DNA from 3 places in the Streptomyces sp. NPDC001401 genome. Region 2 is predicted to be linked to each of the others. Evidence: riboswitches for the same ligand, from Rfam matches in the RefSeq annotation. Region 2 holds a riboswitch; each other region holds the start of a gene.
What was found. A riboswitch is a leader RNA that binds a small molecule or an ion and turns the genes downstream of it on or off. The one in region 2 is predicted to bind cyclic di-AMP.
Positions count from the first base shown of each region.

Region 1 (10,377 bases), on a different contig from region 2:
GGCGGCGGGCACGGAGTCGGCGACCGCCCGCCGGATCAGCTCGTGCCGGAACGCGACCCGTTCCGGGGCAACGGCCAGCAGCCCGCGCTGCTCGGCCGCGGCGAGAACCGCCACCCCACCGTTCAGCAGCGCGTCGACCAGGGGGCGTTCGACCGCCGACGGGACGACGGCGAGCTGCTCGAGCGCGTCCACGGTGGCCGGATCCAGTCCGCGCAGCCGGGCGAGCACGGCGTCGACGACCGTCGGGGGCACTCCCCCGGTGCCGCCGGCCGCGAGGACCTCGGCGACGAAGAATGGGTTCCCGGACGTGACTTCGTAGACCTGCGCCGGGTCGAGCCGGCCGGCAGCGCTGAGCGTGCGAACGGCGTCCAGTGACAGCCGGGCCAGGGGCAGGCGGTGCACGCGGGGTGCGCGGGAGACCTGGCCGAGGAGGTGGCGCAGGGGGTGTCCGCGGCTCAACTCGTCGTCGCGGTAGGTGAGAACGAGGAGGGCGGGCAGCCGCTCCATGCGCCGCACCAGGAAGCGCAGCGCGTCCAGGGACGCCTCGTCGGCCCAGTGCACGTCCTCGACGACGAGTACTGCAGGATGCGGAGTCACGGCCAGCTCGCCGTGCAGGGCCTCGTAGACGCGGTGGCGGTCGCCGCCCTCGGTGACGGCGCGGGCGAGTTCGGCTCCGACACTGCCGACGAGGTCGCGGAACGGGCCCAGGGGCCGCCGGGTGGCGAGGTCGTCGCACTGTCCGACGAGCACGCGGGCCTGCAGGGGGAGCCGGTCGGGCATGGCCCTCACCAGGCTCGACTTGCCGATTCCGGCCTCGCCGAAGACGAGCACCACCGAACCGGCCCCGTCCGCCGCCTCCCGTGCGGCCGTGGCCAGCTGTGCCAGCTCGGGCTCGCGCTCGAGGATCCCCCGGTCCACGCCGCCGATTCTGCCACCGGGGGCGGGGTGGGATGACGTGTCCTGCCGGTCGGATGTCACACTCCGGGCCGCTCGGCCCTCTTGAGTGCGGACACGTGGCGGACGCGTACGGGAGGCCTTCATGAACACCACTGCCCGCACTGCAGGTGCGTACGAGATCGAGCTCTCCGCGGGCACGATCGCGTACGAGGACACCGGCGGCGACGGTCCCGTACTGGTGCTGCTGCACGGCCTGATGATGGATGCCTCGCTGTGGGAGGGCCCGTCGGCCGACCTGTCCGCCGACCACCGGTGCATCGCCCCGACCCTCCCGCTGGGCGCGCACCGCCACCCGATGCACCCGGACGCGGATCTGTCGCTGCCCGGGGTGGCGCGGCTCGTCGCGGAGTTCCTTCAGCGGCTGGATCTGCGGGAGGTCACCCTGGTCGGGAACGACACGGGTGGTGCTCTCGCGCAGTTCCTGATGGCCGACGGGGAGGAGCGGCTGGGGCGGGCAGTACTGGTGTCCTGCGACGCGTTCGACAACTTCCCGCCCGGGCTGACCGGCCGGACCCTGGTCCTCACCGGTCGTCTCTCGCCCCGAATGTTCGGGCTGTTCATGCAGCAGATGCGGGTGCGGACGGTGCGCCGGCTGCCGATCGCGTTCGGCTGGCTGACCAAGCGGGGCGACGCGGCCACCGCGCGCTGGATGCGGCCGGTGCTGCGGCAGCCTGGGATCCGCCGTGACGCCGTACGACTGCTGCGCACCGCGAACCGGGCCACCCGCCGCCTGCTCGAAGCGACCGCCGAACGTCTGCCGCTCTTCGACCGGCCCGCTCTGGTGGTCTGGGCGCGCGAGGACCGGGTGATGCCGCCCGAACACGGCCGGCGTCTCGCGGCGTTGCTGCCGCAGGGGCGGCTGGTCGAGGTGGACGACGGCTACACGCTGCTCCCCCTGGACCGACCGACGGAACTGGCCCGGATCATCCGGGAGTTCGTGCGCTCGTCCACTGCGCCCTGACCAAACGCCTGGAGTTCCGGGCCCCGGACCCGTCGTGCAACCCGTATCTGGCCTTCTCGGCCATGCTCCTGGCGGGCCTGGACGGCATCAAGAACAAGACGGAGCCACCGGAGCCGGTCGACAAGGACCTCTACGAACTCGCCCCCGAGGAACACGCGAGCGTCCCCCAGGTCCCCACCGACCTCCCCTCCGTCCTGGACGCCCTGGAGGCCGACCACGAGTACCTCCTGCAAGGACGTCTGACCCGCCCTTGCGGGCCCGTCTGATCCGGTCGCGCCCGGCGAACCTGCGCGGCCTCACGAGGGGGTGAGCGGAAGGTCGTCCGTGTATGCGTTGACGGGCGGGGAGATGCGCTCGGTGCGGTGGATGTCGAGGGCCGCCGTCGCGGACTTCGTGCCGAGCGTGCCGTTGGCGTGCCAGGTTCCGGTGACGGCCACCCAGGTGTTGGCAGGCGGTGCGGGAGTCCCGTACATGCGGACCTTGACCGACTGGGAGTCCGCCGCGCAGCAGGTGAAGATGATCCGGGTCAGATACCAGCCGCCGCCCTGCCCCGCCGGGGTGGCGAAGCCGGTCATGCGGATGCTGCGGCCTCTGACGGCCTGTTCCCGGTCCTGCTGGACCCGGGCGGTGAAGTCGGTGAGGGTCATCGGCAGGGGGACGGTCGCGGGCAGCGGGTCGAACCGCTGCTCCTTCGCCACGACCTTGTTGTTCGTGTGCGAGGCCGTGTATGCGCCGAGGGCGGGCGGGGCGTAGAGGAGCAGGCTGAGCGCGGGCAGGAACAGCAGCCAGGCGATGCGGGGGGCGGTGGAGTGGTCGTGGCCGTGTGCGTGTGCGTCGGCTTCGGGGGCCGTGCGGTCCAGCGCTGCTCCTGCCACGCCCAGCAACAGGAGCAGCACGCCGGAGGCGATCAGCAGGGGGCGCAGGCCTTCCTTGACGTAGCGCAGGCAGAGGTCGCTGAACAGGGCGGCGTGCAGCAGGCCCAGGCCGGTCAGGACCAGCAGGAGGACTTGGGCGTGGCGCTTCACAGCAGTGCGCCTCCGATCAGGACGCCGGCGGCCACGGCCACCACCGTCGTCGCAGTGGAGAAGCGGAGTGCGAAGGCCCGGCCGAACGTGCCCGCCTGAAGGGCGATCAGCTTCAGGTCGACCATCGGGCCGACCACCATGAACACCAGCCGCGCAGTGGGCGAGAAGCCGGTGAGCGAGGCAGCGACGAACGCGTCGGCCTCCGAGCAGACGGCGAGCAGGACGGCGAGCGCGGCCAGGAAGAACACGGACAGCCAGGGCGAGCCGGAAAAGGTGTCGAGGACCGAGCGCGGCACGGCCACGTTGAAGGTGGCCGCTGCCATGGCGCCCAGCACCAGGAAGCCTCCTGCGTGCAGGAAGTCGTGCTGGAAGCCGAGGCGGAACTCCCTCCAGCGACTGCGTCCGGGCCGGTGGCCCGTATGGCGCGCGGCCGGCCGCAGCCACTCCTCGCGTCCCAGCCAGAGCCACAGCCAGCCCATCGCGGCTGCGGTGACGAGGGAGGCCAGCAGCCGGGCGGCGACCATGGCGGGGTTTCCCGGGAAGGCGACGGCCGTGGCGGTGAGCACGATCGGGTTGATCGCGGGGGCGGAGAGGAGGAAGGCGAAGGCGGCAGCGGGGGTGACACCACGGCGGATCAGGCTGTTCGCGACCGGCACCGAGGCGCACTCGCAGCCCGGCAGTACGACCCCGGCGACCCCGGCCACCGGGACGGCGAGTGCGGGGCTCCGGGGCAGGATCCGGGTGAACAGGTCGGCCGGTACGAAGGCGTTGATCGCCCCCGACAGGACCGTACCCAGGAGCAGGAAGGGCAGCGCCTGGACGGTGATGGCCAGGCAGACCGTGCGCCAGGCCGCGACAGCGGGCTGGTTGAGCCATCCGACGCCGGTGAGCATGAGGACCACCACCGAGCCGGCGGCCATGACGATGACGACGGGCAAGGGCCGTCCGGTGACGCGGCGACCCTGGTGGCCGGCCGACGCGACGACCGCCACTTCTTCCGCCACATCAACCAGTTCATCCGTTTTTTGCATTTTTACTCCGGATGTCAGATTTCGTGGCGAAGATAAGCCAGGATCACTCCCCTCACGGTGCGCACACGCCGCCACAGGCGGATGAATGAACTGGACCGGGAACATACTTGACCTTGCGGGGGGACTGTTCCGCGATGGCCTGATTCGAGAGGGGCAGTGCCCGGTGAGCGGCGGCGGCAAGATACAGGGAAAGATCGAAGTGCGGCTCAAGTGGGATCCCAGCCCCTGGAACCGGCCGCCTCACCATCTGGACATCATGGCGGCGACCTACTCGCAGGACGCCCCGTACGGACGGCCGGTGTACGTCGTGCACACCGAGAGCCGCTCGCCGGACGGCACCATCAACATGAGCCGGCACAGCGAGACCGGCCAGGGTTACGGCTTCGTCGAGGTGATGGTCCTGGAGCTCGATCGCCTGGCACCCTCCTTCGCGCGGGTGGTCGTGGGCGTGGCGATCCATCAGAGCAGCGGCCCCAAGCCCTTCGGCGACGTCTCGAACACGGGCGTGCTGGTCGTCGACGGATACACGGAGCTGCTCAAGGACGACTTCGGGCGGGTCGCGGACGCCACCGCGGCGACGGTCGCCGAGTTCACCCGGGACTCCTCCGGAGCCTGGGAGTTCCAGGAGACGGTCAGAGGTTTCGACAGCGACCCGACGGGCTTTGCGGCGGAGATGGGCGGCAGCCCGCAGCCCTGACCGGCGTCGCGTGCGTGCCGACGCGCTCAACCGACCGCGACGTGATCGTCCGGGCACGGCTCCCCGGCCCTCGCCCCCGGCGACTGCGCTCGGCGTACCGGGGGGAGGGGCCGGGCGGACGGCCGCCTGCGGCCGTGTACGTGGAAGAGGGCCAGGACGATCGCGGTGCCGACGGCTATCAGGTGCTCGCGGCCGGCCAGATTGGGTACGGCAATCGACTCCCACACCATGGACCCGCCGGTGAGGGCGAACACGACGGGTGCGCGCCGGACGACGGCGAGATAGGTGAACAGGCCCACGACGGCGGCGGACGGTCCGGTGTCCAGCACCTGCCCGATCCCGGGCGGCAGGCCCAGCCCGCCCCAGCCCGGACCGAGCGCGATCATCACGCGCACCATGAGGGTGCCGGCGAGTGTGGTCGCGTACGAGATGACGAGCGTTCTGGCCCGGCCGAGGATGAGCTCGGCCAGCGCGAACGCGAGGAACAACTGCGTGATCCCCGCCCACACGGGCAGATCCAGTGCCGGGACGTACAGCGACACCGGCGTGCGCAGCAGGGCCAGCCACAACGGCAGGTCGGCCTTGACGCCGCCGAGCAGCCGCACCACCACGGCGCCGGCCGGCCGCTGCGCCAGCGCATGGAAGAAGATGACACCGAAGGCGGCCAGGAACGCCAGGAACAGTGCGGGCAGCCCACGACGTCCGAGTTGCCGCACCGGATCGACGACGATGCCCTGCCACTCGCCCCGCAGCGTGCGCCCGACGAACGCCGCCACCCGCCACCATGCACCGCGCTGCTGCCCGTGCCCCTGGCCGGCCCGATCGCCCCACAGTCCGCGGGCACGCAGCCGGTCCGCGGCCCCACCTGCGGACCGCTCCCCCTTGCGAAGCAAACTCCCCCGCCTCCCGTCCATCGCCCCACCGGATGGATCGGAATGGGGCGAGGGCGCCCCGACCGAGGCTATGCCCGGCGGCGGGGCTTCCTGCGCTTGGCGCCCTTGGAGACGTCGGAACCGGCCCGCGGGTTGCGCCCCGTCGACTTCCCTGCCGTCTTCCCGGTCGCCTTCCCCGCCGCGGGCTTGCGCCGGGCGCCGGCCGTGTCGCCGGTCCCGCCCTTCGGCTCCGGCGTCGGCGCCTTGCGGCCCCGGGAGCTGTTGACCGTGCGGCCGCGGACGATTCCGATGAAGTCCTCGACCAGGTCCGTGGTCGCATCCTCGGGCCACGCCAGGGCGACGCTCGACTCGGGGCCGTCCACCAGCGGCCGGTACGTGAGGTCCTTGCGGTGGTACAGACGGGCCAGCGACTGGGGGACGACCAGGAGGCCGACACCCGCCGCGACGAGTTCCACGGCGTCCTCGGTGGTGGCGGGGCGCTCGAAGGCGGGCTCGCCCGGCGGCCGGTCCCAGTCGAAGACGTCGTCGAGGGGGTGGAAGAGGACCTCCTCCGAGAGGTCCTCGACGGTCACCTCGTCCGCCGCCGTGATCACGTGGTCCTTGGGGACGACGACGACCGTCGTCTCGGCGTAGAGAGGGATCGCGCTGAAGAACGTACGGTCGACCGGCAGCCGTACGAGTCCCGCGTCGGCGTCACCGGCGCGCAACACGTCGGATGCTTCGGCGGCCGGTACGGCGAGGAGGTTCAGCGGGATGTCGGGCAGGCGCTCGTTCCAGATCCGCACCCACTTGGCGGGCGTCACCCCCGGGACGTACGCAAGCCGGAACGTTGGGGATGCTTCCGAGCCTGTCACCGGGCCAGGTTACCGGCCGTGGTCGGAGGTCTCGAACACGGTCGATACCCTGGACGGCATGAAGTCGCACCAGAGCACCCAGACGATGAAGCCCGCGACCGCGGCGAAGAAGCTGGGTGTGTACCTCGAGGCCACCCCCGCCGAATTCCGGGAGGGTGTCGTCTCGCGAGCCGAGCTCGACGCCTTCCAGGCCGATCCGCCTCAGTGGCTGCGTGAGCTGCGGGCCAAGGGGCCGCACCCCCGTCCGGTGGTCGCGGAGAAGCTGGGCGTCTCCATCTCGGGTCTCGCGCGCGGCGGGATCACGGAGCCGCTGACCACCGAGCAGATCGAGGCCCTGAAGCAGGAGCAGCCCGAGTGGCTGCAGAAGGAGCGGGCCACACAGGCCGAGGTCCGCAAGGAGGCGGCGCGGATCAAGAAGCGGGACGCTGAGCGCTGAGCGCTCCGCGGGCTGCGCCGCTGTGCGGCTCCGCAGCGGGGCCGGGATATGTCGCCTTTCGTCTGCGGCGCCGTCGTGGCCGGCCGCGCCCGCGCGGCGGAGCCGCAGATCGATGCAGCCCCGCGCCCCTTTGGGGCGCTGACGCCGTCCGCCCGCGACAGTCGGTTGCCGTTCGGATCCGTTGCGTGCGCGACGCACGGATCTGACGGTGCATCACGACGAAGGTCACAAAAGCGTATCGGACATTCCGGCCTTCAACCTTCACACGAGCCGCACAAGTTGGCTAGCGTGGCATCAGGCCGCACGAGTTCCTCCGGCGAACCCCGCCGGGACGCGTGGCCTCCGCCGAGTCCGGTGCGCCCCTGTGGCAGCCGGAGCCGGGGACCCAACCGAACGATGGGGTGAATCGGCCCAACTGCCCGACAGGGCAGGGGCCGTAGGGCATGCCTTCCGGAACCGACCGCCCGAACCCGACAGCTAACTCGGTAGGCGGAGTACGGAAGGAGTACGGCTCCCATGGCGCCGGATCGACCATCGCGCACCGGAGGCCTCGGCCTGCCCGGTATGCGCAATTCCGCTCTTGCGACGGCGGCCCTCACCTCGGTGGCGCTGCTGTCGCAGACCGCCGACGCGGTGCCCCTGACGGGGGATGAGGGCCCCAGCCGCGAAGACGTCCGGCAGCGCGTGAGCAGCCTCTACGACCAGGCCGAGAGCGACACCGGCCAGTACAACCTGACCCGCACTCAGGGGTCGGGCCAGCGTGGGCGCGGCACCCCGGCGGGCGGGGGCAGGCGCTCTGATCCCGACCTCGACAACGTCACCAGGCAGTGGTTCGACGCGGCGCGGGCGTCGCTGGGCCCGACGGTCCCGGCGGTACTGCCGTCCGACCGCACGCCGAGCCGCCCGGCCGAGACCCGGCGCGCGCGTCCGGCGGAGCGTGCGGAGGGTCGTGCGGGCCGTGAGCTGGAGGCGGCCGGGCGGCCCGTGCCCGAGCTGCCCGCGGCAGGCGTCCGCCGTCCCGTCGCCGAGCTGACCGCCGGCCACGCGACCGCGCTGCCCGCCGTGCCGGCACCCCGTCAGGAGGCCGTCGCCGCCCTGCCGGCGGCCCCCGAGTCGAAGCAGACCTCGCTGCGGAAGTCCAAGCAGGAGAGCCAACGCAGGATCGCGGCCGCCAGCGAGCTGCTGTACCGGTACACGGCCCAGCAGACCTCCGTCCCGCGCCCGGCCGTCGAGCCTCGACCGGCCGGGAACACCTGGCAGGCGGCCGCACAGCAGAGCTCACCGCTCGCGGCGATCGAGGCCCAGTCTCCGCAGCCCGCCTGGGCCACCACGGCCCAGCAGGCCGTCGTGCAGCCGCTCCAGGGCGGCTGGCAGGACCCCGTGGCACAGGAGCAGGCCCGTCGTGCGGCCGACGAGGCCTGGCGGCTGCAGCAGCCGTCGGTCCTCGACACCGGCGTACCCGCGGCCGAGCAGTGGCGCCCGCAGGAGCAGACGGTTCTCGACACCGGCTTGTCCATGGCCCAGGAGTGGCGCTCGCAGCCGTCGGTGCTCGACACGGGCATACCTGCGGCCCAGGACTGGCGCTCGCAGGAGCTGACCGTCCTCGACACGGGTGTCCCGACCCCGCAGACGCCCACCGGCACCAAGGCCGACCGGGCCGTCGCCTTCGCGCAGGCGCAGATCGGCAGGCCGTGCCTGTGGGGTGCGGTCGGACCGGAGTCGTACGACAATGCCGGTCTCACCCAGGCCGCCTGGAAGGCCGCGGGGGTCGCCCTGCCGCGGTCCACGGCCGAGCAGGCGAGCATCGGCACGGTGATCCCGCTCGCCGAGAGCCGCCCAGGAGACCTGATCTTCTTCCACGACAACTTCAGCCACGTCGGCCTCTACACCGGCAACGGCATGATGATCCACGCGCCCGGCCCGGGCTCGGTGATCCGCGAGGAGTCGATCCACAACGCCGGGGAGGCGGCGATCCGCATCGCGGTCCGGCCTGCGTGAGGTTCAGGAACGTCGGTCCAGCCGTGACACCAGCAGCTCGGTGAACTGCGAGGCCGCCCACGGGAGTCGGCGGCCGAGCATCGTCTGGATCTGCGCCTCGTGCTGCCGGAAGACCGGGTGCTCGACCCGGACGTAGGCGACCGAACTCGTACTGCGGGGCGAGCGCGTCGCAGACCAGGGCGGGGCGGACCGTGAGTCCCTCCAACTGGGCGCGGTCTTCACGGACGTGCTCGGCCTGCCCGCACTATGGCTGCCGCGCTCCTACCCCGGCTGTCTGCAGCACGCCCCCGACGAGCACCTGCTCGCGCCGATCGCCCGCGAGGGCCTGGTCCTCGCGACGGCGCTGTTCCACGCCCTGGGCAATCCGACCCCACAACTCCCGCTCCCTGTCGCGCCCTTGAAGGGAGCCTGATGACCGTTGAACAGTCCCACCGACAACACCCGCCGGGCCTGGCTGCCATGACCATGTCGCCGCGGCCATCCCCTCCCTCGGCCACTCCTGCGACACGCACTACCCGTGGAACTCGGCCGACGACCACGGCGCCCTCGACCGGCTGCATGCGGCGGATCCAGCCGGACTACGAGCTGAGGCTGCCGCGGTGGTGAACAATGTCGACGTGAGCGATCAGTACATGCAGCGGCTGGCCGGAAAAATCGTGGTCGTCACCGGGGCGGCCCGCGGACAGGGGGCCGCCGAGGCCGAGGCGGCAGCCCGGGCCGGGGCCCGGGTGATCGCCACCGACGTACGGCCGGAGGGCGACTGCCGGCCGCTCGACGTCAGCAGCGAGAGCGACTGGGCGAAGCTGGCCGCGGAGCTGAAGGAGTCGTACGGCGAGATCCACGGGCTGGTCAACAACGCGGGCATCATCCGGCGCGAGCGGCTCGGCGCGGTGCGCCCCGAGGACTTCGCGCAGGTCCAGGCGGTGAACACGACCGGACCGCTGCTCGGCATCCAGCACCTCGCCCCGCTGATGCCGCCCGGCTCGTCGATCGTCAACGTGGGCTCGTCCGCCGCGCTCACCGGCTACTATCCGGTGGCGTACACGGCCAGCAAGTGGGCCCTGCGGGGGGTGTCGAAGATCGCCGCCATGGAGCTGGGGCCGCGGGGCATCCGCGTGAACACCGTCCACCCCGGCTATATCGAGACCGAGATGACGGCCGCCGCCACTCCCGCCTTCCGCGAGTCGACCATCCGCGAGACCCCGCTCGGCCGCAGCGGAAGCGTCGACGACATCGCACCGCTGGTGGTCTTCCTGCTGTCCGACGAGTCGTCGTTCATCACCGGGGCGGAGATTCCGGTGGACGGGGGCCTTACCGCGCACGGTGGCGTCAAGTCGATCTCGGATGCGATGCGTACGGATCCGCCCGCGTCGGTGTGAGCCGTGCGGGCCCGCCGGTCCCCCGCGCCGGCGGCCCCGCACGGCGTGGGGATCCCGGCGTCCTCCCCAGGCGCCGGGGCTCCCCCCGCTGCGGCCGCTGTATGGCCGATGTGCTGGAGTACATCCGAGAACGTCGCTGTTGCTCG
Region 1 covers NZ_JBIAWI010000013.1:220,321-230,697, reverse strand. Annotated here, with positions in the region: gene ACFY10_RS36150 (ATP-binding protein) at 1-918, opposite strand, end outside; gene ACFY10_RS36145 (alpha/beta fold hydrolase) at 1,040-1,918, shown strand; partial or broken gene ACFY10_RS36140 (type I glutamate--ammonia ligase) at 1,921-2,169, shown strand; gene ACFY10_RS36135 (TIGR03943 family putative permease subunit) at 2,215-2,943, opposite strand; gene ACFY10_RS36130 (permease) at 2,940-3,974, opposite strand; gene ACFY10_RS36125 (TerD family protein) at 4,099-4,671, shown strand; gene ACFY10_RS36120 (hypothetical protein) at 4,698-5,564, opposite strand; gene ACFY10_RS36115 (LysR family transcriptional regulator substrate-binding protein) at 5,633-6,418, opposite strand; gene ACFY10_RS36110 (DUF5997 family protein) at 6,477-6,854, shown strand; cyclic di-AMP (ydaO/yuaA leader) riboswitch at 7,188-7,362, shown strand; gene ACFY10_RS36105 (NlpC/P60 family protein) at 7,371-8,852, shown strand; gene ACFY10_RS36100 (hypothetical protein) at 8,856-9,074, opposite strand; gene ACFY10_RS36095 (hypothetical protein) at 9,079-9,264, shown strand; gene ACFY10_RS36090 (SDR family NAD(P)-dependent oxidoreductase) at 9,485-10,231, shown strand.
Region 1: it holds a riboswitch for cyclic di-AMP, as region 2 does, so the genes downstream of both, ACFY10_RS36105 (NlpC/P60 family protein) here and ACFY10_RS18930 (transglycosylase family protein) in region 2, are expected to answer to the same signal.

Region 2 (10,377 bases):
TCGCGGTGGCCGCGCAACTGTGCGCCGTGCTCAGCGCCGTGCACGCCGTGCCGATCGTCCACCGCGATCTCAAGCCGCGCAATGTGATGGTGAAGCAGGACGGCACCGTCACCGTCCTCGACCTCGGTGTCGCCTCCGTCATGGACGCCGACACCACCCGCCTCACCCACACCGGCACCCCCATCGGCTCGCCCGCCTACATGGCGCCCGAGCAGGCCATGGGCGGCGCGGTCGGCCCGTACACCGACCTGTACGCGCTCGGTGTGCTGCTGCACGAACTCCTCAGCGGCGACGTCCCGTTCGCGGGTTCCACGGCACTCGGCGTACTGCACCGGCACCTGTACGAGCCCCCGGTCCCCGTACGCCGTATCCGCCCCGAAGTCCCCGAGGCGCTCGAAGCCCTGGTGCTGCGCCTGCTCGCCAAGGACCCGCTGCACCGCCCCGCCTCGGCGCAGGAGGTGTACGAACACCTGGCGCTGCTGCTGCCCGCGCGCGGGACGCCCACCGGGGCGCCACTCGACCCCACGCGTCCCTTCCTGCGCCCGCACGCCCCGTGGCCGGACCGCGCGCGTACCCCCGCGCCCCAGCCCGCCCCGGCCATCGAGAAGGCGGAGAAACCCGACGTCGCCCGCGCCGTCGACGAGGTCAAACGCCTCCTCGGCGAGGGCCGCATCACCCAGGCCGTCGACATCCTCGGTGCGATCCTGCCCGCCGCCGCCGAACAGCACGGCGAGCACTCGCCGGTCGTCCGCACCCTGCGCAAGCAGTACGCGGCCACCCTCATGGACGACGGCCAGTACCGGCGCGCACTGCCCGAACTGCGCCGCCTCGCCGACGAACGCGCCGCCGAGGCGGGCCAGGCCGACCCCCAGTCGCTCCGCTTCCGCTACGAGGCGGCACAGTGCCTGGAGTCGCTCGGCGAACCGGCGGCGGCGCTCGCCGAGTACCGCGCGCTGCTGCCGTACTACGAGAACCAGTACGTGGCCGGCGACCCCGAGCTGGCGCACGACGTCCGCCGCCGCATCGGCCACCTGCTGCTCGCCCTCGGCGAACGCGGGGCCGCCCACGAAACCCTGGCGCGACTGCTGATGGACGTGGAGCGACTGCGCGGCCCCGGGCATCCGCTCGCGGCCGAGATCCGCCGCACCCTGCAGTGGCTGGGACAGGTGCGCGGCTAGATTTTGCCGAGCCCTGGGAGATTCTTGTGATCTTCCGGGGTTTGTGTTTCCCGAACACATGGGCGGCGCCGGATAGGTTGCGGTGCGTTTTTCGCCAGGCGACGCACAACACATGTAATGCACAACCAGGGGTGGGGTACACATGGCAGGCCATCGGCAGTCCAAGAAGCGCAGATACATCACCTGGGCCGCCGCCGCTGCCACCGTCGTCGCGGGAGCTGGAATCGCCGCGCAGACCTCCATGGCCGCCACCACCTGGCCCGCGCAGAAGACGTACACCGGACGCGCCTTCGACACCTGCGCCGCGCCCTCCCTCTCCGCGATGAAGGCCTGGCACACCGGCTTCTACGGCGCCGCCGCGGTCTACATCGGCGGCAAGAACCGCGGCTGCTCCCAGCCCAACCTCACCGCATCCTGGGTGAAGTCGGTCAGCACGGTCGGCTGGAAGCTCATTCCGCTCTACGTCGGCGCGCAGCCGTCCTGCGGATCCGGCGGCTCCGAGAAGATCAGCGCCTCCACGGCCGCGACCGTCGGCAAGAGCGAGGCGGACGACGCGGTGGCCAAGGCCTCGGCGCTCGGCATCAAGGCCGGCAGCCCGATCTACCTGGACATGGAGTTGTACGACATCACGAACACGTCGTGCAACAACGCCGTGCTGACGTACGTCCGCGCCTTCGACAAGGAACTGCACGCCAAGACGTACCGCACCGGCTACTACGGCTTCACCAGCTCCAGCGCCAAGGCGATCGCCACCGCGACCGACAAGACCGACCTGCCGGGCAACCTCTGGTACGCCCTGTGGGACAAGCAGAACACCACGACCGCGGACTGGCCGTGGGGCTCCACCCAGTTCACCAACCACAGCCGCGCCCACCAGTACCTGGTCAACAGCAAGGAGACGCGGAACGGGTACACGATCACCGTGGACCGCGACGCGTGGGACGCCCCGGTGGCCATCACCGGCTGAGCCCCGGCACGCGCGCGTGCGGGCGGCGTGGGGCGCGGCGGTGCCCGAAGTCCCGGTGAATCGTTGGTCGAATGGGTTGGCCACAGCCCACCCACTGCCTACCATCGATCACCGCAAGACTTTGTGCACCGTCGCACAATCTCCTCGGGAGGCTTCCTTGCACCGCCGACGTCGCACCGCGCTCCTCCTCACCGCCGCGATCGCCGCCGCGGCCCCCCTCCTCACCGCCTGCGGAAGCGATGCGCACCCCGGTGCGGCAGCCGTCGTCGGCGGCGAAAGGATCACCGTGGCGCAGCTGGAGACCCGGGTGAACGAGGTGCGCACGGCGCAGCGGGCGGCCGTGAAGGACGAGGCGCAGTACAAGCAGGCCGTCTCGCAGACCGCCGGCCTCACCCGCGACACCCTGCACGGGATGGTCATCGACCGGGTGCTGCACCGCGCCGCCCAGGACGCGGGCGTGCACGTCACCCCCAAGGAGGTCCAGCAGATGCGCTCCGGCCTGGAGCAGCAGGTCGGCGGCTCCAAGGCACTGCAGACGGCCTGGCTCCAGCAGTACGGCGTCGCCCCGCAGCGCCTCGACGACAACCTGCGCCTCCAGCTCGAGGCCCAGAAGCTGGCCCAGGCCCTCGGCGCCGACACCAGCAAGCCGGCCTTCTGGAACGCCCTGACCCAGGCGTCCAAGGAACTCCGCGTCGACCTCAACCCGCGCTACGGCACCTGGGACGTCCAGAAGAGCAGCCGCGTCGACGCGAAGACCCCGTGGGTACGCGAGGTCACGGCGACCGGGACCCAGCAGACGGCGTAACGGTCCTCCAGGGCCGCCCGCCCTGTGGACAGCGGCCATGTCGACAACAGCCCTGTGGACAACTTCCGGGGCTGTCGGCGGCGTGCGTTACGTTCGGATCGTGAACGCAACCAGCTCCGAAGAGGCCCCCGGCCGCATCGTCCTGCTCACCACCAGCCACCGCGTCGCACCCGGCCTGCTGTCCTGGCCCGCCTGGCAGGCGCTGCACGCCGCCGACCGCGTGCTGTGCTCGGACGGCGCCCACCCGCAGCTGCCGTATCTGCGGGAGGCGGGCATACGGGTCGACGAGGCAGCCCCCGCCGCCGAGGAACTGGTCGACGCATGCGGGGGCGGCCGCACGATCGTCGTGGTCGCGACCGGCGAGGGCGAGCCGGCCCTGACCGACGGCCTGGCCCGCCTCGCCGGCTCCGGACGCATCCGCATGCCGGACCTGGAGCTGCTCCCCGCCTCCTACGACCTCCCGGGCGCCCGCCTCCTGGACCTCGTCCAGGTCATGGACCGCATCCGCGCCGAGTGCCCGTGGTCGTCCCAGCAGACCCACAAGGGCCTGGCGAAGTACGGCATCGAGGAGGCGTACGAACTCGTCGAGGCGATCGAGGAGGGCGACCGCGACGAACTGCGCGAGGAGCTGGGCGACGTCCTGCTCCAGGTCGTCTTCCACGCCCGTATAGCGGAGGAGGACCGGGACGCCCCCTTCTCCGTCGACGACGTGGCCGCCGGCATCGTAGCCAAGCTCATCCACCGCCACCCGCACGTCTTCGGCGACGAGACCGCGTCGACGCCCGAGGAGGTCAAGGAGCACTGGCTGCGCACCAAGGCGGTCGAGAAGCAGCGCACCTCGGTGACGGAGGGCATTCCCCTCGGCCAGCCCGGCCTGGCCCTCGCGGCGAAGCTGGCGTCGCGGGTGCGGACGGCGGGCCTGGAGGTTCCGCTGCCCCAAGTCGAGGGTGTCGGCTACGAGTTGCTCGCGCTGGCGGCGCGCGCCGAGGCGGAGGGCGTGGACCCGGAGGCCGCACTGCGGGCGGCGGCCCGGGCCTACCGCGATGCGATCAAGGAGACGGAGGCCCTGGGCCGGTCAGGCAGCGGTGAACCGCACGGGCAGGTCTCGTAGTCCGCGCATGATCAGCCCGCCCCGCCAGCGCAGATCGGCGGGGTCGGCGGCGAGCTCGAGGTCGGGCAGACGGCGCAGCAGGGTCTCGAGGGCGGTGCGGCCTTCGAGGCGGGCCAGGGGGGCGCCGAGACAGTAGTGGATGCCGTGGCCGTATCCGAGGTGCTGGTTGTCCCGGCGGGAGAGATCGAGCGTGTCGGGCTCCGAGAAGCGGGCGGGGTCGCGGGCCGCCGCGGCCAGGACGACCAGGACGGGGTCTCCGGTGGCGATGCGCTGCCCGCCGATGGCCAGCGGTTCGGTGGCGAAGCGCCAGGTGGCCAGTTCGACCGGGCCGTCGTAGCGGAGCAGCTCCTCTATACCGGTGTCGAGCAGGGCGGTCTCACCGCGCTCGATCGACTCCTGCAGCCGGTGCCGCTGCTCGGGATTGCGCAAAAGCGCATATGTCCCATTGCCGATCAGATTGATGGTGGTTTCGAAGCCGGCGAAGAGAAGCACGAAGCACATGGCGGCGGCCTCGTTCTCGGTGAGGTGTTCGCCGTGGTCGGAAGCGCGGATGAGACCCGAGATCAGGTCCTCGCCGAGGTCGCCCCGCTTGCGGTGGATGAGTTCGGCGAGATAGCTGCGCATTTTCTTGACGGAGCGGGCGACGCCGCCGCGCGGGCCCCCGCCGTGCCTGATCATCATCCCCGCCCAGTCGCGGAAGTCGTCCTGGTCCTCGCGCGGGACGCCGAGCAGATCGCAGATCGCATAGATGGGGAGGGGGAAGGCGAAGTCGTGGATCAGGTCGGCCTCGCCGTGCGGCGCGAACCGGTCGATGAGATCGTCCGTCAACTCCTGTACGCGCGGCGTGAATTCGGCCACCCGGCGCGGGGTGAACGCCTTGGAGACGAGGCGGCGAAGCCGGGTGTGGTCCGGCGGGTCGATGTTGAGCAGATGCGTCATCAGATTGGCGCTGCGCTCCCCCGGGATTCCGGTCCTGCTCTTGCCGTGCGCGTCCTCGGCGTGATGCGCGGGGTTCTTCGAGAGCCGCCCGTCCGCGAGGGCCTGGCGCGCGTCGGCATAGCGGGTCACCAGCCATGCCTCGACCCCGCTGGGAAGTTTCGTCCAGTGGACGGGGGAGTGCTCGCGCAGCCAGGCGTAGGCCGGGTACGGGTCGCCGGCGAATTCCCAGGTGAAGAGTTCGGGAGCGGTGTTCGGGACGTTCACAGGACGACCGTATCCGGAGCCCGCCCGTGAATGCGCCGCCGCAGTGAACCGGTCAAAGGTGACACGCGCTCAAGTCTGTGATCTTCACGTGATCTACGCGGCATTAACTTGTGACAAGTGATCGGCAGCGGATACGTTCACGGACCAGCGCGGTGGTATCGAACGCCTGTCGGTGTCATGCGCCGCGCGGTCACTGCTGTCTCGCGAAAGGTCTCCGCATGCTCTCCGGGAACGGTCGACACCGTCGCCCCCGCCAGGCTCCGGCTCTCCTCGTCGCTGCCGGAGTGACCGGCTCCGCCATCGCGATCCCGCTCTTCGCCGCGAGCGGCGCCAGTGCCGCCGACGGCACCACGTGGGACAAGGTGGCACAGTGCGAGACCGGCGGCTCCTGGAGCGAGAACAGCGGCAACGGGTTCTACGGCGGGCTCAAGTTGACCCAGGAGAACTGGGAGAAGTACGGCGGCCTCGACTACGCCCCCAGCGCCGACCTGGCCAGCCGCAACCAGCAGATAGCCGTCGCCGAGAAGCTCCTGGACGACCAGGGTGTCGGCGCCTTCCACACCTGCGGACTGACCTCCGGGCTGACCAAGGACTCGGGTTCGGCCGACGTCGACACGGGTGTGCTGGACGGCGGTTCCGGTTCGTCCGGCTCATCTGATTCATCCGACTCCACCGGCTTGTCCAACTCGTCGAGTGGCGCTTCCGATGAGTCCTCTTCGTCGGATTCGTCCTCCGACTCGTCCTCCAGCACCTCCCCTTCGGCCTCCACGGACACGACGGACAACTCCGCCGAATCCGGTACATCGGCCTCGCCCTCCACCTCGCCGTCCGAGAAAGCCTCGGGCGGCTCACAGGGCGGCGACAGCTCGTCCACAGACAAGGCGAACGGGGACGACTCGGACAAGTCCGAGCAGGCGGTGGGTTCTTGGAGCCTCGTCGACACCGGAGCGATCGGCACCGGCCGCCACCGCGGCGCCAGCGCCGACGAAACCAAGGGCGAGACCAAGGGTGAGACCAAGGCCGGCAGTCGCGCGGGCGACACGTACACCGTCCATGCCGGCGACACTCTCGCCTCCATCGTCGACTCCCTTGACCTGGACGGCGGATGGCGGGCGCTCTACGCCAAGAACAAGAAGGCCATCGGTACCGACCCGAACCACATCGTCGCCGGTCAGACCCTGCAAGTGGGTGCCGAATAGGGCGAAATGCAGCGGGAGTTCACGTCACACTTCGCGCTGAATGTCCGGTTTGGTGAAAGTGTGGGATGAGTCTCAGAAGCCCTGATCGTCTTTGAAATTCGGCGGATCGCATGTCTACCGTCGTCACCGCTCGTCACCACGAGCCCCGGCTGCCGCAACGCCGAATCCTGCCAGCGGCCGTACGGGAACAGTCGTCGCTTAACAGCGCCGTAGGCAGGAGCGGGGGACCCAAGGTAAGTGCCGCACCGGGCAGTTGACGGCGGCGGCTAGGGGTGTAGCCGTGCCTCGTGCAAGCGAGGGCACGGCCGGGCAACTCAACCGGCCCGAACCCGACAGCTCACCTCGCAGGCGTCGGTGAGGGGATGAACCATGCTGTTTTCCGGCAAGGGCAAGCACCGCCGTCCGTCCAAGGCCACCCGCGTCGCCGCGCTGGCCGGCGTCACCGGTGTCGCCATCGCCGCCCCGCTGATGGCGGCCGGCAGCGCCTCCGCCGCCACCGCCTCCGAGTGGGACACCGTCGCCCAGTGCGAGTCGGGCGGCAACTGGTCCATCAACACCGGGAACGGCTACTACGGCGGCCTGCAGTTCTCCGCCTCCACCTGGGCCGCGTACGGCGGCACGCAGTACGCCTCCACCGCCAACCAGGCCAGCAAGGCGCAGCAGATAGCCGTCGCCGAGAAGGTCCTCGCCGCCCAGGGCAAGGGCGCCTGGCCGGTCTGCGGCACGGGACTGTCCGGCGCCGCCTACAACGGCGGCAGCGCGTCGAGCAGCTCCAGCAGCTCGTCCTCCACCAGCAGCCACTCCTCCGAGCAGAGCGCCTCCCGCTCCGCCGAGCGCCCGACGGCCAAGAAGTCGACGAAGACCGTCACCACCCCGACCGGCAAGAAGGTCAAGAAGGGCGACGGCGAGTACAAGGTCGTCAAGGGCGACACCCTCAGCTCGATCGCCGAGAAGCACGGCGTCAAGGGCGGCTGGCAGAAGCTGTTCAAGCTGAACAAGGACATCGTCGAGGACGCCAACCTCATCTACCCGGGCCAGCAGCTGCACCTCAAGTAGCAGCTCGGGCAACAGAGGGCTGGTAGCTGAACCACAGCGCCCTGACAGCCGTGTCCTCCAGCATGGAGGACACGTGAGGGCCTCCCCCGTCCCCACGGGCTCCCCGCTCCGGTGCGTCTTCCCCCGTACGCACCGGGGCGGGGTTCTTTTTGCCCCCACGCTTTGTTCCGTTCGGAAACAATTTACTCTCGGTTCTGCCCAAGGCGTGGTCGGCAACGTGGCCGATCGGCCTGAGGCGGTTAGGCTCGTCTCGCAGAGCCACTGCGCTACTGCCGCAGCCGCGTCACATCCATGAAGGAGATGCTCGTGCCGTCCATCGACGTCGTCGTAGCCCGGGAAATCCTGGACTCCCGAGGCAACCCCACGGTCGAGGTCGAGGTCGGCCTCGACGACGGCAGCACGGGTCGTGCCGCCGTCCCGTCCGGCGCCTCCACGGGCGCCTTCGAGGCCATCGAGCTCCGCGACGGTGACCCCAACCGCTACGGCGGCAAGGGTGTCGAGAAGGCCGTCCTCGCCGTCATCGAGCAGATCGGCCCGGAGCTGGTCGGCTACGACGCCACCGAGCAGCGCCTGATCGACCAGGCCATGTTCGACCTGGACGCCACCGACAACAAGGGCTCCCTCGGCGCCAACGCCATCCTCGGCGTCTCCCTCGCCGTCGCCCACGCCGCCTCCGAGGCCAGCGACCTCCCGCTCTTCCGCTACCTGGGCGGCCCCAACGCGCACCTGCTGCCCGTTCCGATGATGAACATCCTGAACGGCGGCTCGCACGCCGACTCCAACGTGGACATCCAGGAGTTCATGATCGCCCCGATCGGCGCGGAGTCCTTCTCCGAGGCCCTGCGCTGGGGCGCCGAGGTCTACCACACCCTCAAGAAGGTGCTGAAGACCAAGGGCCTGTCCACCGGCCTCGGCGACGAGGGCGGCTTCGCCCCGAACCTGGAGTCCAACCGCGCCGCGCTCGACCTCATCATCGAGGCCATCAAGCAGGCCGGTTACGTCCCCGGCGAGCAGATCGCGCTCGCGCTCGACGTCGCCGCGTCCGAGTTCTACAAGGACGGCAAGTACGAGTTCGAGGGCAAGTCCCGCTCGGCCGCCGAGATGACCGAGTACTACGAGGAGCTGGTCTCCGCGTACCCGCTCGTCTCCATCGAGGACCCGCTGTACGAGGACGACTGGGCCGGCTGGAAGGTCATCACCGACCGGATCGGCGACAAGGTCCAGATCGTCGGCGACGACCTCTTCGTCACCAACCCGGAGCGCCTGGCCCGCGGCATCGAGGAGGGCACCGCCAACGCCCTGCTCGTCAAGGTGAACCAGATCGGCTCGCTGACCGAGACCCTGGACGCCGTCGAGATGGCCCAGCGCAACGGCTTCAAGTGCATGATGTCCCACCGCTCCGGCGAGACCGAGGACGTCACCATCGCCGACCTCGCCGTCGCGGTGAACTGCGGCCAGATCAAGACCGGCGCCCCGGCCCGCTCGGACCGTGTCGCCAAGTACAACCAGCTGCTGCGCATCGAGGAGATCCTCGACGACGCCGCGGAGTACGCGGGCCGCTCGGCGTTCCCCCGCTTCAAGGGCTGAGCATCAAGGGCTGAACCGTAAAGGGTTAAGCCTGCGCCAGTCGTACGTACGTCCCCGTACCGGTCCCGTACCGTGTGCGGGGACGTACGCGCGTGTGACGGGAGGCGGGGAACATGGCCGTGAAGGACCGGGACCGGTTCTCCACCGCGACCAGGATCAGGCTGCTGGGCGAGCAGACGGCGGCCCGTGTCTACCGCTCCCAGACCAAACGGCAGGCCCGCCGATCCCGGCTGACCGGCCGGGCGGCGCTGCTCGCCCTGGTGCTCTGCTCGCTGGTCGTGGCCCTCGCGTACCCCATAAGGCAGTACGTCTCCCAGCGCTCCCAGATCGCCGATCTCCAGCGGCAGAAGGAGCAGGCCAAGGCGCGGGTCGAGCAGCTGCGCGACCTCAAGGCGCGCTGGCAGGACGACGAGTACGCCGAGCAGCAGATCCGGCTGCGCCTGCACTATGTGCTGCCCGGGGAGACGAGTTACGTCGTGATCGACCCGAACGTGGCCAAGCAGTCGCGCTTCGAGCAGGGCGCGGGCCACCGCCCCTGGTACACGAACGTCTGGGACGGGGTCGACAAGTCCGACGCCTCCGCCCAGTGAACCGACAGAGGAATTCAGTACAGGCATGGATACGCCCCCGCCGCCCACCCCGCGCACCGAGCCCACCGACGCCGACGTCGAGGCCTTCAAGCAGCAGCTCGGGCGGCCGCCGCGCGGGCTGCGTGCCATCGCGCACCGCTGCCCCTGCGGCCAGCCGGACGTCGTGGAGACCGCGCCGCGGCTGCCCGACGGCACGCCCTTCCCGACGACGTACTACCTGACGTGCCCGCGCGCCGCCTCGGCGATCGGCACGCTGGAGGCGAACGGCGTCATGAAGGAGATGACGGAGCGGCTGCAGACCGACCCGGAGCTGGCCGCCGCGTACCGCGCCGCACACGAGGACTACATCGCGCGCCGTGACGCCATCGAGGTCCTGGAGGGCTTCCCGAGCGCGGGCGGCATGCCCGACCGGGTGAAGTGCCTGCACGTCCTGGTGGGCCACTCCCTGGCCGCGGGCCCGGGCGTCAACCCGCTGGGCGACGAGGCGATCGCGATGCTGCCGGAGTGGTGGCTCAAGGGTCCGTGCGTGCAGCCGCTGCACGCGCCCGACCCGGCGGACGAGCTCCCCGGCGAGGCGCAGGGCGAGGTCACCGACCCCGCCGCGATCCGCAGCGGCTTCTTCGCGTACAAGCCGATGGTTCCCGAGGGCTTCAGCCGGGTCGCCGCCGTCGACTGCGGTAC
Region 2 covers NZ_JBIAWI010000005.1:105,156-115,532, reverse strand. Annotated here, with positions in the region: gene ACFY10_RS18960 (protein kinase) at 1-1,178, shown strand, start outside; gene ACFY10_RS18955 (glycoside hydrolase domain-containing protein) at 1,321-2,145, shown strand; gene ACFY10_RS18950 (SurA N-terminal domain-containing protein) at 2,303-2,950, shown strand; gene ACFY10_RS18945 (nucleoside triphosphate pyrophosphohydrolase) at 3,051-4,061, shown strand; gene ACFY10_RS18940 (cytochrome P450) at 4,026-5,264, opposite strand; gene ACFY10_RS18935 (transglycosylase family protein) at 5,483-6,463, shown strand; cyclic di-AMP (ydaO/yuaA leader) riboswitch at 6,659-6,829, shown strand; gene ACFY10_RS18930 (transglycosylase family protein) at 6,833-7,519, shown strand; gene eno (phosphopyruvate hydratase) at 7,820-9,106, shown strand; gene ACFY10_RS18920 (septum formation initiator family protein) at 9,220-9,696, shown strand; partial or broken gene ACFY10_RS18915 (DUF501 domain-containing protein) at 9,722-10,123, shown strand; gene ACFY10_RS18910 (exopolyphosphatase) at 10,331-10,377, shown strand, end outside.

Region 3 (10,377 bases), on a different contig from region 2:
GTCGACGCGGCGCAGCGCCTGCGGGAAGCTGATCTTCTCGCGCTGGGCGAGGGCGTCGATCATCGCCTCCGCGCGATCGCCGATGCCGCGCTTGGGGACGTTCAGGATGCGGCGCAGCGGCACCGAGTCCTCGGGGTTGGCCAGCACCCGCAGGTAGGCCAGGACGTCCCGGACCTCCTTGCGCTCGTAGAAGCGGACGCCGCCGACGACCTTGTAGGGCAGGCCGACGCGGATGAAGACCTCTTCGAAGACACGGGACTGGGCGTTGGTGCGGTAGAAGACGGCGACGTCTCCGGCCTTCGCCTCGGCGGAGTCCGTGAGGCGGTCTATCTCGTCTGCGACGAACTGCGCCTCGTCGTGCTCCGTGTCCGCGACGTAGCCGGTGATGCGCGCGCCCGCGCCCGCGTTCGTCCACAGGTTCTTGGGGCGGCGGGACTCATTGCGCTCGATGACCGCGTTCGCCGCACTCAGAATGGTCTGCGTGGAGCGGTAGTTCTGCTCCAGGAGGATCGTCGTCGCGTCCGGGTAGTCCTCTTCGAACTGGAGGATGTTGCGGATCGTCGCGCCGCGGAAGGCGTAGATCGACTGGTCGGCGTCACCCACGACGCACAGTTCGGCGGGCTGCAGGTCGTACTCGTTGGGCGGTACGTCCTCGGCGTGCGCGCCGGTGCCGACGAGTTCGCGTACAAGCGCGTACTGGGCGTGGTTGGTGTCCTGGTACTCGTCCACGAGCACGTGGCGGAAGCGACGGCGGTAGTGCTCGGCGACGTCCGGGAAGGCGCGCAGCAGGTTGACCGTCGTCATGATCAGGTCGTCGAAGTCGAGGGCGTTCGCCTCGCGCAGCCGCGACTGGTACATGGCGTAGGCCTGGGCGAGGGTCTTCTCGAAGCCGTCGGCGGCCTGGGCGGCGAAGTCCTCCTCGTCGATCAGCTCGTTCTTCAGGTTCGAGATCTTGGCACTGAAGGACTTCGGCGGGTAGCGCTTGGGGTCGAGGTCCAGGTCGCGGCAGACCAGGGCCATCAGGCGCTTGCTGTCGGCGGCGTCGTAGATCGAGAACGACGAGGTGAAGCCGAGCTTCTTGCTCTCCCGGCGCAGGATGCGCACGCACGCACTGTGGAAGGTCATCACCCACATCGCGTTCGCGCGCGGGCCGACGAGCTGCTCGACGCGCTCCTTCATCTCGCCCGCGGCCTTGTTGGTGAAGGTGATCGCGAGGACCTGGCCCGGATGCACATTCCGCTCGCCCAGGAGGTAGGCGATGCGGTGGGTGAGCACGCGGGTCTTGCCGGAACCGGCGCCGGCCACGATGAGCAGGGGGGTGCCGGAGTGGACGACGGCCGCGCGCTGGTTCTCGTTCAGCCCGTCCAGGAGCGCGGCCGGGTCGATCGCCGGGCGGGGGGCGCCGTCGCGGTAGTAGGCGTCCCGGTCCGGTGGCACGTCGAACTTCCCGCCGAACAGATCGTCCGGAACCGGCTCCGGTCCATGATCGTCCTCGGGCGGCGGCGGAGGTTCCTCCTCGTGCCCGCGGGGGGCCTGGAGGTTCGCCAGGAAGCTGTCGTCAAAGAGGCTGCTCATCGCTCTCCGAGTCTAGGGCGCCCCACTGACAGCCCGCCGCCGCCCTGAGAACATCGCCGGATTCAGCGACCCGGAGGGCCGGGAACCGGCCTCCCGGAACCCGGCCCTCCGGCCTCCCGCAGCTCAGAAGCCGAGGATCTTCCAGACCTGGCCGCCGGGCGTCTTCCTGCCCTCCAGGACCGTGCCGTCACGGTCCGCGATCGACCAGGCCGAGACGTAGACCTTGCCGTCCCAGGGGTCGACGGCAATGCCCGCCGGGAACGGCACCTTCACGTTCGTACGTGTGCCGCCCGAGACCTTCGTCACGACGCCGGCGAAGAGCTGGCTGACGTACAGATCTCCGTCGTCGTTGAAGGCGATGCCCGTGATCGAGCCGAAGCCGGACTTCCAGCCGAGGATCTTCCCGCTCCAGGGGTCGACCTTCCACACGCGCGCGGTGGGCTTCTTGGGCTCGCCGTTCAGCTCGCCGACGTAGAGGTTGCCGTCGGGGCCGAGGGCCAGGGATGTGGGGACGGCCTCGTGCTTGTCATGGTCCTTGAAGACCGTGAACGGGCGGGCCTTGCCGTTCGGGGAGACCTCGATCAGGTCGTTCCCGGCCGCGTCGGCGACGATCTTGCGGCCGTCGGGGAGGGCGAGGACGGCGTACGGGTTGGAGTCGACGGACGCCTTGTGCGGGTTGTACTTCAGTTCTACGGCGGAGATGTCGGCGGCGATCCTCGCCTTGCCCCGCTCGATGGACAGGAGCTTGCCGAGCTTGTTCCAGGGCGGGGTGGTGGGCACGCCGGCCTCCGGCGGGGCCCAGGTCTCCACGCCCCAGACGCAGCCGTTCAGGGCCGAGACGCCGTCCACGCCGACCGAGAAGCCGCCGTCGGGCGCTCCCGCCGAGGGCAGGCCGTCGACCACGCGGTAGTGCTTCCAGGCACCCCCGTCCCAGAAGATCTTGGTGACTGCCGACGAGAGACCTATGCACGTCGGGCCCTCCGGTCCCTGCCCCAGGCACTTCTTGCCACCGCGGCCGGCCTCGGCGACGTACAGGTGCCCGTTGTCGTACGAGAGCTGGCGCGGGTTGTCCAGGCCGGTCGCGATCACGCGGATCACCGGCCTGCCGCCGGAGTGTCCGCCGGTGGCGCTCGCGGGCGCGATGCCCGCGGTGGCGGCCAGGGCGGCCGATGTGCCCATGACGAGTGCTGTGCGCTTTCTCATGGCGTACCCCCTCACCTGCCGCGGCACCTGACCGCGACTGGCTGGAAGTTAGCGTCCGGAAGCGGTCGGACGTCATCACTCCGGCAAAAATACGCACAAGTCGGTGCAGATCCCTCCGGATTGACGACCACCTGCGACGTCCTGACCAAAGGTCACGAAAATGTATCGGGCATATCGAACATCAACCTTCACAGAGGCCACACGAGTTGGCTACCGTTCCGGGCAGGCCGCACGACCCCCACCGGCGAACGTCGCCGGGCCGCGCGGCCTCCGCCGAGTCCGGCGCGCCGCCGCGCATCCGGAGCCGGGGACCCACACCGACCTTGGGGTGAATCGGTCCGACTCCCTTTCGGGAACGGACCGTAGGGCAACCCTTCCGAACCACCCGCCCGAACCCGACAGCTAACTCGGTAGGCGGAGCATGGAAGGAGTCGCCTCCCTTGGCGTCGCACCGCAAGTCGCGCCCCGCGGGTACGCGCGTAGCAGGCATACGCACCCCCGCCCTCGCCACGGCCGCCCTCACCTCGGTGGCCCTGCTGTCCCAGTCGGCCAATGCCGCCCCCGCCGCTGACGGGAAGCCCAGCCTCGAAGAAGTCGAGAAGAAGGTCGACGACCTCTACCGCCAGGCGGAGTCGGCCACCGAGAAGTACAACGCGGCCAAAGAGAAGACCACGCAGCAGCGCAAGAGCGTCGACACCCTCCTCGACGACGTCGCCAAGCGCACTCAGAAGCTCAACGAAGAGCGGGAGCAGCTCGGTTCGTTCGCCGCGGCCCAATACCGGACCGGCGCCGCCGCACCCGACACGGCGACCTTCCTGCTCGCCGACTCCCCGCAGGACTACTTCGACCAGACGCAGCTGATGGGGCGGCTGACCTCCCGCCAGAAGAGCGCGGTCGACGACTACTTCACCGAGCAGTCCGCGACGATGAAGAAGCGTCAGGAGGCCTCCAAGAGCCTCCAGACGCTCACCGAGACGCAGAGCAGTCTGCAGACCGCCAAGTCCACGGTGCAGAAGAAGCTCTCCGACGCGCGCGAACTGCTGTCGAAGCTGACCGCCGAGGAGAAGGCGCGGCTCGCGGCGATCCAGAAGAAGAAGGAAGAAGAGGCCGCCCAGAAGGCCGCGGAGCTCGCGAAGCAGCAGGCGGCGGAGGAGAAGGCCAAGGCGGAGGCCGCTGCCCAGCAGGATCAGAGCGGCAGCTCCTCCACGGACTCGGGATCCACTTCCACCAGCGATTCCTCGTACGCCACCAAGGCCGAGAAGGCGCTCGCCTTCGCCCGCGCGCAGATCGGCAAGCCGTACGTCTGGGGCGCCACCGGCCCCGACTCCTACGACTGCTCCGGCCTCACCCAGGCCGCCTGGAAGGCCGCGGGCGTCTCCCTCCCGCGCACCACCTACGACCAGGTGAACGCCGGCACCACGGTCTCCCTCACCGACGCCCAGCCCGGCGACCTGATCTTCTTCTACGACGACATCAGCCACGTCGGCATCTACATCGGCAACGGCATGATGATCCACGCCCCGAAGCCCGGCGCCTACGTCCGCGAGGAGTCGGTCTACTACGGCGGCGAATCGATCATCCACAGTGTGGTGCGGCCCGCCTGAGGCACCGGTGAGCCCTGCGACACCGGGGAGCGGTGCACGCGCGCGTGGAGGCAGTTTGTGATGCACGCGCGCGTGCGGGCCGTTTTCCGGGAGTTCCGCGGAGGGCGCCTTCCCTGAGTCGCCGGCGTGCAGCTCCTGTCCGGCGCGCCCGTTCCTGCCCCGCGCCCGCGCGTATTTCGCCGTACCCGCGCGCGTGGCCCGCCCTCAACCCGCGCCGCGCTCCTTAGCATCGGCCCCATGTCCGGACCGACCTCACTCCGCGCCTGGTGGGCGCAGCGTTCGCCGGCGGCCGGGTCCGCCGTGATGGCGACCGGCATTCTGTCGGTCGGGCTGCATCTGACGGGGTACGAGGTTCTGTCGCGGGTCTTCCTGGTCCTGGCCTGTGCAGCCTGGGCGGGGCTGGCGGCGGACTTCGGCGTCCGTCTGATGCGGGATCGGGAGAGGTGGCGGGCGGAGGCGGGGACGCCGGGCGCGCTGACCGCCGTCGCGGCGACCGCCGTGCTCGGAACCCGGTTCTCCGCCCTGGGACGGCAGACCCTCGCCGAGGCCCTGCTCGCACTGGCGGCCGTGCTGTGGCCGGGGCTGCTGGTCGAAGCCGTACGGCACTGGCGACGTCACATGCCGGGCGCGGTCTTCCTGTGCTGTGTGGCCACGCAGGGGCTCGCGGTGCTCGGCGCCACGCTCGCCGGGGCCGAGGCGACGGCATGGCTCGCGCATGCGGCGCTCGTGCTGTTCTGGCTCGGGCTCGTTCTCTACGGCTGTGCGCTGGCCCTCTTCGACCTGCGACAGGTGAGGCAAGGGCCGGGCGACCAGTGGATGGCGGGCGGCGCGCTCGCCATCTCGGCGCTCGCCGGATCGAAGCTCGTCGCCGCGGACAGCGCGCGCCTGTACCTGTGGAACGACGACGACCGCGGTGTCCTGCGCTCGGTCACCGTCGCGCTGCTCGCGCTCGGCCTGGCCTGGTACGCCGTACTGCTCGTCGCCGAGGCCCTCCGGCCGCGGCGCGGCTACGACGTGCGCCGCTGGGCGACCGTGTTCCCGATGGGGATGACGGCGGCGGCCGTGCTGTCCGTCGCCGCCGCCCTGGATGTCCCGTGGCTCAAGGGGCCCGGGCGGGTGCTGCTGTGGATTGCGGTGGCGGCGTGGGTGGCCGTCGCCGCGGGGGCTGTCGCCGCGGCCCGCGCCGGCATCAGGTCCACAGCACCGCGATGAAGATGTTCGCCGTGGTGAGCAGGCCCACCAGCCCGAACAGGCTCTTGTCGACCTTCTCGTCGTCCCGCTTCACATAGACCAGGCCGAGGATCACGATCAGCAGGGCCAGCTTCACGCCGATCTTGATGTTGTTGACGTGATGGTCGTCGGCCTGGTTGAGGCCGACCAGGATCGCGCCGGTGACCAGCATCGTCAGCGCGCCGTGCAGCATCGCCGGGACGAAACGGGCCTCGCCGCGGCACATCGCCTTCATCTGGGTGAGGAAGCCGCCGAGAAGCGCGGCGATGCCGATGATGTGCAGGCCGACGAAGAGATGGATGAGTACGTCCATGAGGCCGGAGCTTAAACAGGGGCGCATGGGGCGCCGGACACCGCCCCGTCCTTCATACCTGGATCCCATACCGGGACCCCATAGGTGGATCCCATAGGCGGATCCCGCATACATGCGGCCCATAGCACTCCGCCACCCGCACGTGTCCCGGAACCGCCACATCGGTCAGCGCACTGCGTGAAGTCGACGGCGCGAGTCCTGGATCACGGTCGGGTACGGTCACGCGGCGATCCGCCGGGGGCACTTCCGCACATCGCGTTACCGAGCCGACACAGTCAGGTTTAGCGTCCTCCACCAGGTGACCGGCTCCCCACCGCCGCCCGGGCCAGGGGCGGCAGCCGGCCACCACCGCCGAGAAGGTCCGGCGGCGGCCCGCTCCCCCTGTGCGGGCCGCCGCCGGACGCGTAAGCCGCCCCGGAACGGGCGGTCGTACGAAAGGACGTGCAGTCCACGTGGCAGCGCACCGCAGGCCCAGTCGGCGCTCGCTCAGCGGCAGTTCGGCCCGGACCGCCTTCACGATCGCGCTGGCGGGCGCGGCGACCGCCACGGGCTTCGAGGGGACCGGACACGCCGAGCCGGATCTGTCGCCGGAGCAGGTCAAGGCGGAGGTGGACAAGCTGTACCAGGAGGCGGAGGTCGCCACCCAGAAGTACGACGGGGCGAAGGAGCGGGCGGACGCCGCCGAGCAACGGCTGTCGACACTGCGGGACGAGGCGGCGCGCAAGACGGACGGGCTCAACTCGGCGCGGGACGAGCTGGGTTCGATGGCCGCGGCGCAGTACCGCGACGGCGGCCTCGACCCGGCGCTGCAACTCGCGCTGTCGGACGACCCCGACCACTATCTCGAGGGGGCCGAGTTCGTCGACCGGGCGGGCACCCGGCAGGCGGCGGCCGTTGCGGGCGTACGCGAACAGCTGCGGGAGATCGAGCAGTTGCGCGGGGCCGCACGCATCGAGCTGGCCGGGCTCAGGGCGCGGCAGGCGGAGCTGAAGCGGGACCAGAAGACGATCAACGGGAAGCTGGATGCGGCTCGGCGGCTGATGTCCCGGCTGTCGGCTGCAGAGCGCGCTCGGCTCGGGGACGGCACCGGCCGCGCCTCACGGTCGGCCACGGGTGGCCGGGAGGGCCTCGCGCCCCTTGGATCCGCGACCGCCGAGGCGCCCGGCTCCCGCGCCGCAGCGGCCCTCTCGTACGCGTACTCCAAGCTGGGCAGCCCCTATGTGTGGGGCGCGACCGGCCCGGACGCCTTCGACTGCTCGGGCCTCGTCCAGGCCGCCTATCGCGCCGCGGGCATCTCCCTGCCCCGTACCACCTACGCCCAGATCGACGCCGGCCGCCGCGTGTCCCGCTCCGAACTGGCCCCGGGCGACCTGGTGTTCTTCTACTCCGGCATCAGCCACGTCGGCATCTACGTCGGCAACGGCATGATGATCCACGCCCCGAATCCGTCGGCGCCGGTGCGGATCGCACCGATCGACGAGATGCCGTTCGCGGGGGCCACGCGGGTGGTGTGAGCTTCGGGCAGGGGCTTCTCAGACCAGCCGTCGCGCCGTCGCCCACCGCGTCAGCTCATGCCGGTTCGACAGCTGCAACTTCCGCAGTACCGCCGAGACATGGGACTCGACCGTCTTCACGGAGATGAACAGCTGCTTGGCGATCTCCTTGTACGCGTACCCCCGGGCGATCAGCCGCAGTACCTCGCGCTCGCGCTGGGTGAGGCGGTCGAGGTCCTCGTCGACCGGCGGGGCGTCGGTGGAGGCGAAGGCGTCGAGGACGAAGCCGGCCAGGCGGGGGGAGAAGACGGCGTCGCCTTCCTGCACGCGGAAGATGGAGTTGACGAGGTCGGTGCCGGTGATCGTCTTGGTGACGTAGCCGCGCGCGCCTCCCCGGATCACGCCGATCACGTCCTCCGCCGCGTCCGACACGGACAGCGCGAGGAAGCGGACTGGCTGCTCGGCGTCCGCCATCAACGCGGCGCAGCGGCGCAGGACTTCGACGCCGCCGCCGCCCGGGAGGTGGACGTCGAGGAGGACCACCTCGGGGCGGGTCGCGGTGATGACCGTGACCGCCTGGTCGACGTCCGCGGCCTCGCCGACGACCTCGACGCCGGTCTGCTCGGTCTGGCCGATCTCGGCCTGTACGCCGGTACGGAACATGCGGTGGTCGTCGACGAGGACCACGCGCACGTGCCGCTCGCCCGCGCCACCGCCGGCCGTCGGCTCCACAGGCTCCGCATTAGCCTCGGTCGGGTCGCTCATCACGTCTTCTCCGCCCTCTCCATCTCCAGCTCGACCTCCGTGCCGCCGTCCGGCACCGCGCGCAGCCGCGCCGTACCGCCGTGGCGCTCCATGCGGCCGATGATCGATTCTCTGACGCCCATGCGGTCGGCGGGTATCGAGTCCAGGTCGAAGCCGGGGCCGCGGTCCCGGACCGACACGAAGACCGTCTTTCCCTCGACTTCGGCGTAGACCTGTACGGCGCCGCCCTCGCCACCGTACTTGGCGGCGTTCACCATCGCCTCGCGCGCGGCCTGCATCTGTGCGCCGATCCGCTCGTCGAGCGGGCAGTCGCCGACGACGACGACCTCTATGGGGACGCCGTGCTTGTCCTCGACCTCCGCGGCGTTGCGCCGCACCGCGTCGGCGAGGTTGGCGGGTTCGTCCGCCTCGTCCTTGCCGGTGCCCTCGGGTTTGTAGAGCCAGGTGCGCAGGTCGCGCTCCTGGGCGCGGGCGAGGCGGCGCACCTCGTTCGCGTTCTCCGCGTTGCGCTGGATCAGGGTCAGGGTGTGCAGCACGGAGTCGTGGACATGGGCGGCGACCTCGGCGCGCTCCTGCGCGCGGATGCGCATCAGGCGCTCCTCGGAGAGGTCCTGGGTCATACGGACGAGGTACGGCCCAGCGAGGAGCGTTATCCCGACGAGGACCGCGAGGGCCGCCTGCAGGACGGAACCGAGGTGGGCGGCTGAGCCCTGCAGCACGAACATGCCGGAGACGCCGGCTGTGACGAGGAGAACGCCGCCCGCCGCGCGCAGCAGGGTGAGCGTGCGCCGACGGCTGCCGACCTCGACCCAGCGGGCCCGCCGCGCGTTGTCCGCCTGGCGCCAGACGAGGGCGACGCCCGCGCCTACGAGGACGGTGGGCCAGAGGTAGGCCTTGGCTCCGCCGCCCACATTCACATTGCCCACGAAGACCATGGCCACCACGACCATGAGGAGCAGGGCGACGATCTGGCCCTTGTCCGGCTTGCGGGCGACCAGTCTGCGGCGGCCGTCCGGCGAGGTCTCGGTGCTGACCAGCGACGGGGGTTTCTGGCCGCCGACGCCGCCGACGCCGAGCGGCACGAAGAACCAGAACGCGGCATACAGCAGCGCGCCCAGGCCGTCCGCCATGAACAGGCCGACGAACACCAGCCGCACCCAGATGACCGGCAGCCCGAGATGCCCGGCGAGCCCCCGCGCCACGCCACCGAGCCAGCGTCCGTCGCTGCTGCGGTAGAGCTTGCGCGGCGGCCGCGGTTCGACGAGTGGCGCTGCAGCGGCTTCCGGCATGCCATCGATACTCACACGGTCGGAGGACAGGGGCATCAGGGTCGACCCCCGAGACTCCCCTGATCTTCGAACTCGGGCCCCGTCGAACGCTTCCCGGTCGCCGGCTCAGGGGCGATATCAGGGTCCGGCCAGGGTCGTACCGACTCCCGCCGGAGCGGCTCGGCCGTCACCATGGACACATGACAGATCACGAGCGCGCCGCGACGGGTCCGGGACCCGGCTCCGGCCCGCGCCCCGCTCCGGGCGCCGGGCCGCAGGATGCCGCGCCCGCCGCGGATGCCGCAGCCGCCGCCGGGCCGCGACCCGGTGCGGGGGCGGACCCGGGCGCCGGTGCCCCTGCCGACGCGGACGCGGGCTCGCGCGCGCACGGGCGGGCGGGCGCGCAGGAAGAGGGAGGTGCGGTTGCGGAGACCGCCGAGGCTCCCCGCAAGTTCCGGCGCGACCGGCAGTACAAGGTGCTCGCCGGGGTGTGCGCGGGGCTCGGGCGGCAGTGCGACATGGATCCGGTGATCTTCCGGATCACCCTCGCGGTGCTCTCGGCGACCGGCGGCATCGGCCTGATCTTCTACGGCTTCGCCTGGCTGCTCATCCCGTACGAGGACGAGGAGGAGAACGAGGTCCGCAAGCTGCTGACCGGCCGCGTCGACGGCCAGGCGCTGACCGCGGTGATGTTCGCGCTGGTCGGCTGCGGGGTGTTCCTGTCCTTGCTGAAGAACGGCGGGGTGCTGGCCTTCGCCGTCGTCCTCTCCCTGCTCCTCGCGGGCGCCGGGTACTGGTCGCGGCAGCGCGGCGCCCCCGACCCCGACCCCCTGGCCGCGCAGGCCGTCGCCGACGCCCCACCGGAGGCCCAGGCACCGCCGGTCCCCGCCGCCTACCCCTCCTGGTGGCGCGACCCCATCGTCAAG
Region 3 covers NZ_JBIAWI010000004.1:611,638-622,014, forward strand. Annotated here, with positions in the region: gene pcrA (DNA helicase PcrA) at 1-1,575, opposite strand, end outside; gene ACFY10_RS18065 (ScyD/ScyE family protein) at 1,699-2,778, opposite strand; cyclic di-AMP (ydaO/yuaA leader) riboswitch at 3,040-3,210, shown strand; gene ACFY10_RS18070 (NlpC/P60 family protein) at 3,219-4,382, shown strand; gene ACFY10_RS18075 (tellurite resistance/C4-dicarboxylate transporter family protein) at 4,620-5,594, shown strand; gene ACFY10_RS18080 (hypothetical protein) at 5,572-5,925, opposite strand; gene ACFY10_RS18085 (NlpC/P60 family protein) at 6,378-7,439, shown strand; gene ACFY10_RS18090 (LuxR C-terminal-related transcriptional regulator) at 7,458-8,183, opposite strand; gene ACFY10_RS18095 (PspC domain-containing protein) at 8,183-9,472, opposite strand; gene ACFY10_RS18100 (PspC domain-containing protein) at 9,652-10,377, shown strand, end outside.
Region 3: it holds a riboswitch for cyclic di-AMP, as region 2 does, so the genes downstream of both, ACFY10_RS18070 (NlpC/P60 family protein) here and ACFY10_RS18930 (transglycosylase family protein) in region 2, are expected to answer to the same signal.